3 regions of the Flavobacterium sp. ARAG 55.4 genome follow, and region 3 is predicted to be linked to each of the others. Evidence: riboswitches for the same ligand, from Rfam matches in the RefSeq annotation. Region 3 holds a riboswitch; each other region holds the start of a gene.
The links. A riboswitch is a leader RNA that binds a small molecule or an ion and turns the genes downstream of it on or off. The one in region 3 is predicted to bind cobalamin.
Positions count from the first base shown of each region.

Region 1: linked by a shared signal. The riboswitch ahead of ACSV4D_RS09595 (TonB-dependent receptor plug domain-containing protein) and the one ahead of ACSV4D_RS04955 (translocation/assembly module TamB domain-containing protein) in region 3 are both predicted to bind cobalamin.
Region 2: linked by a shared signal. The riboswitch ahead of ACSV4D_RS01850 (TonB-dependent receptor plug domain-containing protein) and the one ahead of ACSV4D_RS04955 (translocation/assembly module TamB domain-containing protein) in region 3 are both predicted to bind cobalamin.

Region 1 covers NZ_JBPYCT010000007.1:57,552-60,838, reverse strand. Annotated here, with positions in the region: gene ACSV4D_RS09595 (TonB-dependent receptor plug domain-containing protein) at 5-1,936, opposite strand; cobalamin riboswitch at 2,036-2,291, opposite strand; gene cobC (alpha-ribazole phosphatase) at 2,387-2,908, opposite strand; gene ACSV4D_RS09585 (adenosylcobinamide-GDP ribazoletransferase) at 2,893-3,287, opposite strand, start outside.
Region 2 covers NZ_JBPYCT010000001.1:432,243-435,529, reverse strand. Annotated here, with positions in the region: gene ACSV4D_RS01860 (GH39 family glycosyl hydrolase) at 1-657, opposite strand, end outside; gene ACSV4D_RS01855 (helix-turn-helix domain-containing protein) at 888-1,460, shown strand; cobalamin riboswitch at 1,518-1,753, shown strand; gene ACSV4D_RS01850 (TonB-dependent receptor plug domain-containing protein) at 1,849-3,287, shown strand, end outside.
Region 3 covers NZ_JBPYCT010000003.1:217,363-220,649, forward strand. Annotated here, with positions in the region: gene ACSV4D_RS04955 (translocation/assembly module TamB domain-containing protein) at 1-1,900, opposite strand, end outside; cobalamin riboswitch at 2,382-2,533, opposite strand; gene ACSV4D_RS04960 (Lrp/AsnC family transcriptional regulator) at 2,709-3,170, shown strand; gene ACSV4D_RS04965 (alkene reductase) at 3,236-3,287, opposite strand, start outside.

The DNA of each region.
Region 1 (3,287 bases), on a different contig from region 3:
GGTTTTACAAAGTAATATTCAATCCTAATTTAAAGTTTCTGCCTTTGGTACTAAAACCTCTGGCTTCTACAAAGTCTTTATTCAAAATATTATCTGCTGCCGCAAAAAGGTTTAGTCTGTTTTTAATAACGGTATAACGGATATTTGCATTTACTAATTGATAATCTTTCAGTATTTCTGAGTTAACAATAGTTTCAAAATCCGGCGCTGGTCCATAAGTACTATACTCTGTATATCTGTCAGATACAAATTGATAAGTAGCACTAAAAGCTAAGCGGTCAGTTGCCTGAAAATCAATTGCCGAATTTACCTTATGCTTCGGGTTTAAAACTCTTGACTGCTTCTGCATTTCTGTAAAAGTGTAATTAGCACTCCATTTTAATTTGTTTGTCAATTGATACGAAAACATAGTTTCAAATCCTCTGGCTTTATTAATTCCTGAAATATTATAATATTCATAAGTACTCAAATCAAAACCAATAGCATCAGTTTCATCTCTCAAAAAAGCTATAGATGTGAAAGTCAGTTTTTTATTTAATAATTCTAATTCCACTCCTGCTTCCAGTGTTTTATCTTTTTCAGCAACCAAATTCTCATCACCATAAGAAGAATATAACTGATACAAACTAGGTGCTATAAAAGCGGAACTGTAAGAAGCCAATAATTTTATTGGTGTATTTGGTATAGAATACGAAGGATTTAAGTTAAAAACCCAATTATTTCCAAACATACTATGAATGGTATAACGTGCTCCGGCATTAAAATTGAATCCAAAATCAGAGTTATAAACTGCAGTTACATAAGGATCAATCATATTAAAATTAGCTAATTCAGTACGAATATCTACATAATCACTTTTATTAGACATTTCATGAAATTGAAACTGAGCTCCGGTTACCAGAAATAATTCCGGTAAAATGCTGTATTTATTAAATAAATCGGCATTCACGCTTCTTGATTTATAATACGAAAAACTACCATAATTAAAAAGAGCCCTGTCCATTACATTTGCACTCGAGTTAAGGACAATTTCACCATTGGTGTACTTGTATTTTGGAGAAAAACCAATTCTGTATTGTTCTGAAGTGGCAAAATTCTCGATATTATCAGCAAAAGAACCAGCATCAAAATCATTTTTAATTTTATCATAACTGGCAAAGAAATCCAATGCTAATTTGTTATTTGGTGTAAAACCAAACTTTACAATAGAATTTACTCTGGAAAAATGATCAGCTTCAAAGTTTTCAGTATCCAAGGCCGGTTTAGCTTCAGAAATTCCGGTAGTTTCAGTACTGTTTAAAGAGGCAAAATAATTGAACTTCTCCGATTTTCCGTTAAATGAAAATCCCTGATTGTAATCCTGAGCTGAATAATCCTTATCCTTAGCTGTAGTCTGAGTTCCTACATTCATATACACATTTCCTGCAATGGATTTTTTAGCTGCCTTTTTCAAAGTAATATTAATTACTCCGGTAGCTGCTCCAGAACCATAAAGTGTACTGGCCGCCCCTTTCATTACCTCAATACTTTCTACCTGATCGGCTGAAAGTAAACGTAAATCATAGGACAAACTGATTCCGGAAGCATCGGTAACAGGAACACCATCAATTAAAATTAAAGCCTGATGTCCTCTTCCTCCTCTGATATAAAGACCTAAATCTTTCCCATTTCGGCTCTGATTCCCATTTACTTCTACTCCCGCAACTGTACTCAAAACTGAAGCTACTGATTGTCCGGGTCTCTTTTTTAAGTCATCAGCAGTAATCTTTACAATTACTTTTCCGGATTTTTCTTTTGGTAAAGCAAATTTAGAATCAGAAATAACCACTTCTTCTAATTCATTCGTTCCGGAAAGAACAATTCCTTTTTTTTGCGCCACTGCACAGGTACTTATTAATACGAATAACGCACTAATACGAACGATTTTTTGGTTCATTTTAATAAACATTTAATAACAGCTATTTGCTGTTACATGACTAAAAATGGGAGAAAAGCATAGAATGACCCCATACCCAAACCTTTTTTCCCGAAAGTTTGATACTCGATGTATTAGGCAGGTCTCCTGGCTTGCGTCTTGTTGTTTACCTTCCCATTCCATTTTAGATTTAGGATTTTTGATTTTAGATATAACTAAAATCTGAATTCTAAAATCTATAATTAAAACAGTGGTTTTGCAGATAACAACAAGCTTGATAGCTTACAGTTGCGGGTACAGCTTAGGATTTAAACCTAATTCCCTTTTAATGCCATTTTCAAATAGAAAACAGCAACCTCAATACGGCGGCAAAGATAAAACTTAATTCAGCTAAAAATCAAATTTAAAGTACTATTTGGCTTTACTAGCATAAAGCACTAAAAATCAATTAGTTTAAAACACAAAACAAAATCACAATGTTATTTTTATCACTGCTCCAAAATCTACTTTATTAGAAAAAGCATCTTTTAAAGGTAAATTTGAAACCGTACACAAAATACTTCTGATTACTCCGGCATGAGTTACCAATACTATTTTATTGGTATTATTTTCTGAAACAACTGTCTCAAAAAAATCAGTCACTCGTTCGTGTAAAGCAACAAAAGATTCGCCGTTAGGAACAGCGACATTTACAAAATCGTTCATCCAAGGGCTATAATCGGCTTCGGGAATGGCATTCCAGTTTTTTAATTCCCAATCGCCAAAATGCATTTCCATTAGTCGGGAATCGGTAATAACTGTATCTGATAAATACTTTGCTAATTGGGTACAACGCAACAACGGACTGGAATAAACAATAACATCAGCTGGAATTTGGCTTTTTATACTTTCAAATTGATCCAAATAAGGTTCTTTCAAATCCACATCACTTTGTCCGTAGCAAATGCCTTTTTCACAAACTGTCTCCGTGTGTCGGACTAAATAAATTTCCATAATGCAATTGCTGATAAATAAAAAACTACTTCACAAACCTGCTGTGTTGCTCCCAGACAATCTCCAGTGTAACCATCAATCCATTTTTGGAAATAGCGAGCCAGAAAATATCGGAATATGAAAACAGGAATAACAACTAGCAACATTTGTGCGTAAATGAATGAAAGAGCAAAAAGTGGTAACAATCCAAAAAAGAAAGCCCCAATAACTTCTCTCCATGTAAAATTCTGAGCAATGGGTTTGCTTTTACTCGTGGCATCTTCTCTGGAATATTCATGAGTAAAAACAATGGAAATTGCCGCTAATCGGCTCAAACTATGAGCAGTGATCAAAAGAAGTAAAACTCCCAAACCCGAATCCGATATTTGAACTTTATTTG
Region 2 (3,287 bases), on a different contig from region 3:
TAATTTATAGAATTCTTCGCGGGTTCCTTTCCAGTAATGTCCATTAGGTTCATTCCAAACTTCCCAATACCAGCTTTCTACTTCTTTCTGACCGTAACGTTCCACAGAATGTTTTACCCATTCGTAAACCAGATTACGCCATTTGTCATAATCTTTTGGTGGATAAGCCCAACCCGTAATAATATCTGTATAAGGATCACCGGGTTTCCAGTAATGACGGTAAGGAGCCGGATGTGTCGAAAGTGCTTCGGGCATAAACCCAATTTGCGCCAGCGGTTTCATGCCGCGTGAAACATAAGTATCAAAAATACTGTCTACAATTCTCCAGTTATAAACCGGATTTCCATCAGCGTCTTCTGTATACGCATTTGTTGAACCCCATTTCAGCGCTGCAATACCATCACCACTTACCAGTAAACTATGTGTTCGCACATATACCGGCACAGGACTTAGTTCTGCAATTTCAGTAAGGAGTTTTTTTCCGTCTTTCATATAAGTATAATTAGGCTCATCATAGCCAAACCATGCCCATACGGGTTTCATAGGTCCAATTTCTTTAGTAAGATCTACTTTGATTTCAGGATTTTGAGCGTGTAGTGCTGCTGCTGTATATACGGTCAAAATAACAGCCAGACAACGTTTTAGTGGTTGATACATAGGTTGGTTTATTGCTTACGGAATTACCGTAAAGTTTATATTTTTTTACAATAGGTTTACTTTTATTCAACAAAGTTGATAAAAAATTATCAGAACAGCATTATAATCAGTATCTTTATTTTCGAATTTATTTTGGCACAAAAAATAATTAGCTTGGACAATTGTAAAATTTAATTGTTCTTTATTTGTGACAAAAATGAGTTTAGACAAACTATTTGAATACTGGCATTTTGGAAAACAAAGCACAAACTAAAAGCAAAACAGAAAACAATCTTGAAGTAGGCGAAAGAATTCGCCTGTTGCGTATCAATCAAAAACGCACTTTGCAAGAAGTGGCAGACAGCTGCGACTTGTCTAAAAGCATGATTTCTAAAATAGAAAACAACAAAACCATACCATCAGTAGCGACCCTGGTAAAAATTGCTTCTGTTCTAGGCACTACTATATCGGGCTTACTGGAACAGCATGGCTGGAATAAAGCCATTGTTACCAGCCGTAAAGAAGCTGTTGAAAAACTGGTTAAAACCGAAAAAGGCTATATGATATTTCCCTATGCATCAGAATACCACCAAAAAAAGATGCAGCCGTTTTTGTTTGTTGCAAGAAAAGGCGAAGTGATTCCGCACCAGTTATCACACGATGGCGAAGAGTTTGTGTTTGTGGTCGAAGGCGAAATGAAAATGCAGGTTGGCGATACCGAATACATCCTGAAAACAGGAGACAGTCTATACTTTAACGCCTTACAAAAACACGGAATTATCCCCATAACCGATGAGGTTAGTTATATTGATATTTTTGTTTGACAAAACTAAACTTCTGCTTTTTTTTTAAAAGAACTCTTTAACCCCAAAAAGTTTAACTACTTTTGCACCCGCAATGGTTTGGCTCTGTTTTTCGACAGCGTCAACTAAGAGGGAATCAGGTGTAAATCCTGAACAAGCCCGTTACTGTAAGTTCCATGCAACATTTTGACAGATTTCACGAAAATGAATTTTTCTGAAAATCAAACTTTTTGCCACTGTCTCGTTCCAACGAGATGGGAAGGCGGATCAAAATGGGAACAAGTCAGGAGACCTGCCACTGCATATCAACTGAAGCTTTCGCGGACCAGAGCTTTCAACACAAATAATCAAAGTAGCATTTGATTTACAATTTTTCCGAAACTACTATTTTTTAGTAAAATAGATTTATATGCCTCTATGTAAGCTTAGATTATATGGTGGGTTTGTCTTGCTCGTATGGATTTTATTCACAAGTTCTCTATACGCGCAGGCTAAACTGACTGTAGTCCTAAAAGAAAAGGACTCTTTAAAAACACAACATCTGAGTGAGGTGATTGTGCCTTCAGGCAAGCGGGAATTTAAAGTAGCATCGCCAATGCCTGTACAAATTTTATCAGGCAAGCAACTGGAAAAACTCAACAGTTTATCGGTTGCTGATGCGATTCGTTATTTTTCAGGAGTTCAACTAAAAGACTATGGTGGAATTGGCGGACTCAAAACCATCAATGTACGAAGTCTGGGAAGTGCACATACCGCAGTTTTCTATGACGGTATGAGCATCAGCAATGCACAAAATGGTCAGGTTGATTTGGGTAAATATTCTTTGGACAACATTGAAGCCATTGAATTATACAACGGACAAAAGTCAACTATTTTTCAGCCGGCACGGGGATTTTTTGCTTCCAACACGCTTTATTTACGAACTAAAACACCTGAATTTAGTGACGGTAAAAACATCAAAATCCGAACTAATTTAAAGACAGGTTCTTTTGGACTTTTTAACCCTTCGTTACTCTACCAACAAAAATTATCCGAAAAATTTGCTCTAACTGCCAGCACTGATTGGACAAAAGCCGATGGTAAATACAAATACCGCTACCAAAAAAAGAATGGCTACGATACCACAGCGGTTCGTCAAAATGGAGATATCGAAGCTTTTAGAGGTGAATTGACATTACATACTCAATTGAACCCATCCATCAAAGGTTCGCTAAAAGCCTATTTTTATAATTCGGAACGTGGATTGCCCGGTGCTATAGTGGCCAATAATTATGAGCATTTTCAGCGACAATGGGACCGGAATTTTTTTGTTCATGGAACGATTCAGAGTTCATTTGATAAGAAATTCGAATTGCTTGTCAATCTGAAATACAGCAAAGATTACAGCCGCTACAGGGATCCGGATTATAAAACACTGGAAGGCGCATTAGATAATAAGTATTATCAGAATGAATTTTATACTTCTGTTGCCACACTTTACACCATTAATTCCTGGTGGAAAACTTCTTTGGCTGCAGATTTTTCGATAAATACCCTGGATGCTAATTTATACCGTTTCCCCTATCCTGCCCGTTATTCGTATTTAGGTGCATTATCCAGCGAAATGAACTGGAATCGACTGGACATTCAAGTCAATCTTCTGGGAACTTATGTTGACGAACAGGTGAAATATTTTCAGCAAGGAGACAGCCAAAGAATTTTTTGTCCCGTTTTATCGGCTTCTTTCCAACCTTCAAATAACAAAAATTTCCGAATTAGAGCTTTTTATAAAGAATCTTTTCGATTGCCTACTTTTAATGATTTGTACTATACATTCATTGGTAACAGCTCATTAAAACCGGAATTCAC
Region 3 (3,287 bases):
CGATTTTAGAAGTCAGTTTTGCCGTTGCCGTTGCAGGATCAAGACTTCTTCCATTGACAGTAGCATTGGCGGTAATCTTTCCTAATTGTTTGTTTTTAATCAATTTCCCTACATCAAAATTAGTAACGCTGGCATCAGCTATATATTTTTCATTATTTTTTCTGGTTTGGTCAAAAGTTGCTTCCACAATAGCATTTCCTAAAGAACTTTTTAAATCCAGATTAGTTTCAAAGGCAGCCACACTTCCTTTAAAGTTTCCTTTTAAATTAAATTTCTGAGGCAGCTGAATCGTGTTCGGAATCGTATTTTTTGGTGTAAAAGCAGTAATATCTTTTGCCGTACTTTCAAAGTTGGCAATAGCCAGATTAAACACTGATTTTTCAAAATCAGGCAATCCCCGGATGGTTCCTTTCATATCCACTTTAGTATTCCCAATCCCGTCAGCCTTGAAAGTGGTAATTTTTAAATCATCCAGTTTTCCGTTTACTGTCGCATTAAAATTCACGATAGTATTAGGATTATTTTTAAAAACAGCATTCGATTCCAGTTGCGGCACTAATAATAAAATATCTTTAAATGCCAGCATACTGTTTTTTAAATGGACATCTAAAGTGAGCTTTTCAGGATTCTTACTAATGGATTCAATAGATGGATAAGTTGCCAAAATGTTATCCTGTAAATTAGTCTGTGGTGTTTTTAACGATAAATTTTTAAGAGATGCTTCCTTTGAAGTATAATTAAATTTTGTTTTTAACGCGTCTAACTGAAATCCGCTTTTTTCTTTGAAAGTAAAAGAATTGACCGTTCCGCTGTAATCATTATCTCTTATAGCAATAGCTTTTCCGTCAAAACTCAGTTCATTTAATTTTAGATGATTGTAATCAATTCCTTTTTTAGTCTGAATTTCATTATTATTATCAAATATAAAATTAAGATTGCTGATAGAAACTGCATTCACATCAATTTTCCAGGCTAATCCGGAATTTTCGACAGCCTCTTTGTTCGTTTCTTTTGTTGTTTTTACAGATTTGGTTAAGGTAAGTTCAGCATTTGTATTGTTTAATTCCAATGATTTCAGTGCAATGATTTGCTTTTCCAAATCTATTGTTTTCACATTGGTTTTCAATTTTTCAAACCGGATTTTGGTATCCAGATTTGTAAGAGCATCTTTATATCTGACATCAATATTTTCAAGAAGAATATCTTTTAACTGCAATTTTAAAACATTCGTTTCAGCTTCTTCTTCGATTTTTTCAGCCACTCTTTTAGTTGCTTCGACTAAATCCTGAGTTAGATTTAATTGTAAACCGTTTAGGTTTATTTCTGGAATATTAAAAGAGAGATTATTTAAATCAAAATTTTTAATTTGGGTATCAAAGTGATTGACAAATACATCAATATTGTTTTTTGCAACTGTATCATCATATTTAAATTTTATCGAATCAAGGTTTATTTTCCTGATAGAAATTTCCATTCCTTTCTCATCAGTCTTAGGTTTTTCTTCAGTAGCAAAGGCTTTGATGATGTAATCAAAATTATAAACAGAATCTTTATTTACTTTAATATGCGCAGTAACACCTTGCAAATCAATGCTGTTAATTTGAACTTTACTATTTAGCAATTCAAACAGGCTGATGTCTACTTTTAAAGATTTACCCGCCAGTAAAGTATCTTTTGACTGATCTTCAAAATAGAAATCATGCAGAATAATTTTCTTTGGCAACCCCAGTTCAATACTTCCTACTGCTATATTTGTTTTAATTTTTTCATGAAGATAACTAACAGCTTTGTCTTTTATAAAATTTTGTCCAAACGGAGTCTGCAAAGCAATAACTATCAATAAAAAAACTGTTACAACAAACAATAAAATGTATAATAGAATTTTAGCAACTTTTTTCAACTTAAGATAGATATAAATTAAAATAAATCATATTGATTTATTTGTAAAACAGTTCAACTGACCGTGGGTTTAAGCAATTTAAACAACAGCATTTCTCTATAAAACTACAGCTTTGACTGCTCTTTTCAAAACACAAAAACACTTTTGTGAAGATATTGCAAAGCGGCTGGGATGTATTTATAGAATTATAGAAAATTCTTTTAAAATTATAATTTAATTTAAAAACAAAAAAGGCCCGAACAATGTCCAAACCTTTCTGGGATTACCTCCACATACATGAAATCCTATACGAATCTTTTTAGGCAAAGATACTATCAGTTCGGCCAGAATCTCAGCTGCCCAAAGGCTATTAAAGATTTAGGAATGTTAACACTCATCTTTTCTTTAAAATGATTGTTTATCACTCTAAAAAATTCTTTATCATTTATAGATGTTAAGCGAGAAAAGAAAGAAAATATAGATTATTAAATACAGGACACAACAAAGCTGTTTAAATTAGGTAGGTATCTGACTTGTAACATTCTTTTATATTCTCCCGCCAGCAATGGAGTTTATAAGCGCGACAGTTAGTGATTTTCCCACGATTCCCTTTTCACTTATTATTAAAAAAAAACCTAATTCAATTTGATAAAACAAATAAAGAACCAATCAACACAATTAGTTTAATATTCTTTATAAATTTAGCAAACAACCTCAAAAAGACCATCAAAAATTAAAAAACAAGATAATTAAACTTAATTATACATAAAAAATAGATTCAAAAACTTTTTAATACTTATTTTTGTCACCACAAAAGACAATTAGTACGATGGAAGAATTAGATACAATAGATTTATTATTATTAAAAATTCTGGGAAACAACTCCAATCAGACAATCAAAGAATTAGCTTTACAGGTAAATTTATCACCTACCCCGGTACTTCAGCGGGTAAAGAGGTTAGAAAATAACGGCTATATCAAAAAATATATTGCTTTACTTGATCATGAAAAATTCAGTCATGGATTCATTGTTTTTTGCAATATCAAACTCAAACAGCATGACCGGACAATAGGTCATAATTTTGTTGATGATATTATGAAAATCGATGAAGTAATTGAATGTTATAATGTTTCCGGTGATTATGATTTTATCCTGAAAGTTTTTGCCCGAGACATGAAGCATTACCAAAACTTTGTATTTAACAAGTTAGGCACAGTGGAAAGCATCGGTAGTACTCATAGTTCTTTTGTAATGGCAGAAATTAAAAATCTACACAATATTAGTATTTGATTGCCCAGTGACAAAAAAAGCTTTTCAACAGCCTTCAAACATCTAAATTCACAAAAAATATTTTTTTATCCGTTCCAAAGGGGATAATCAGTGTAACCCTGTTTTCCGCCTCCAAAC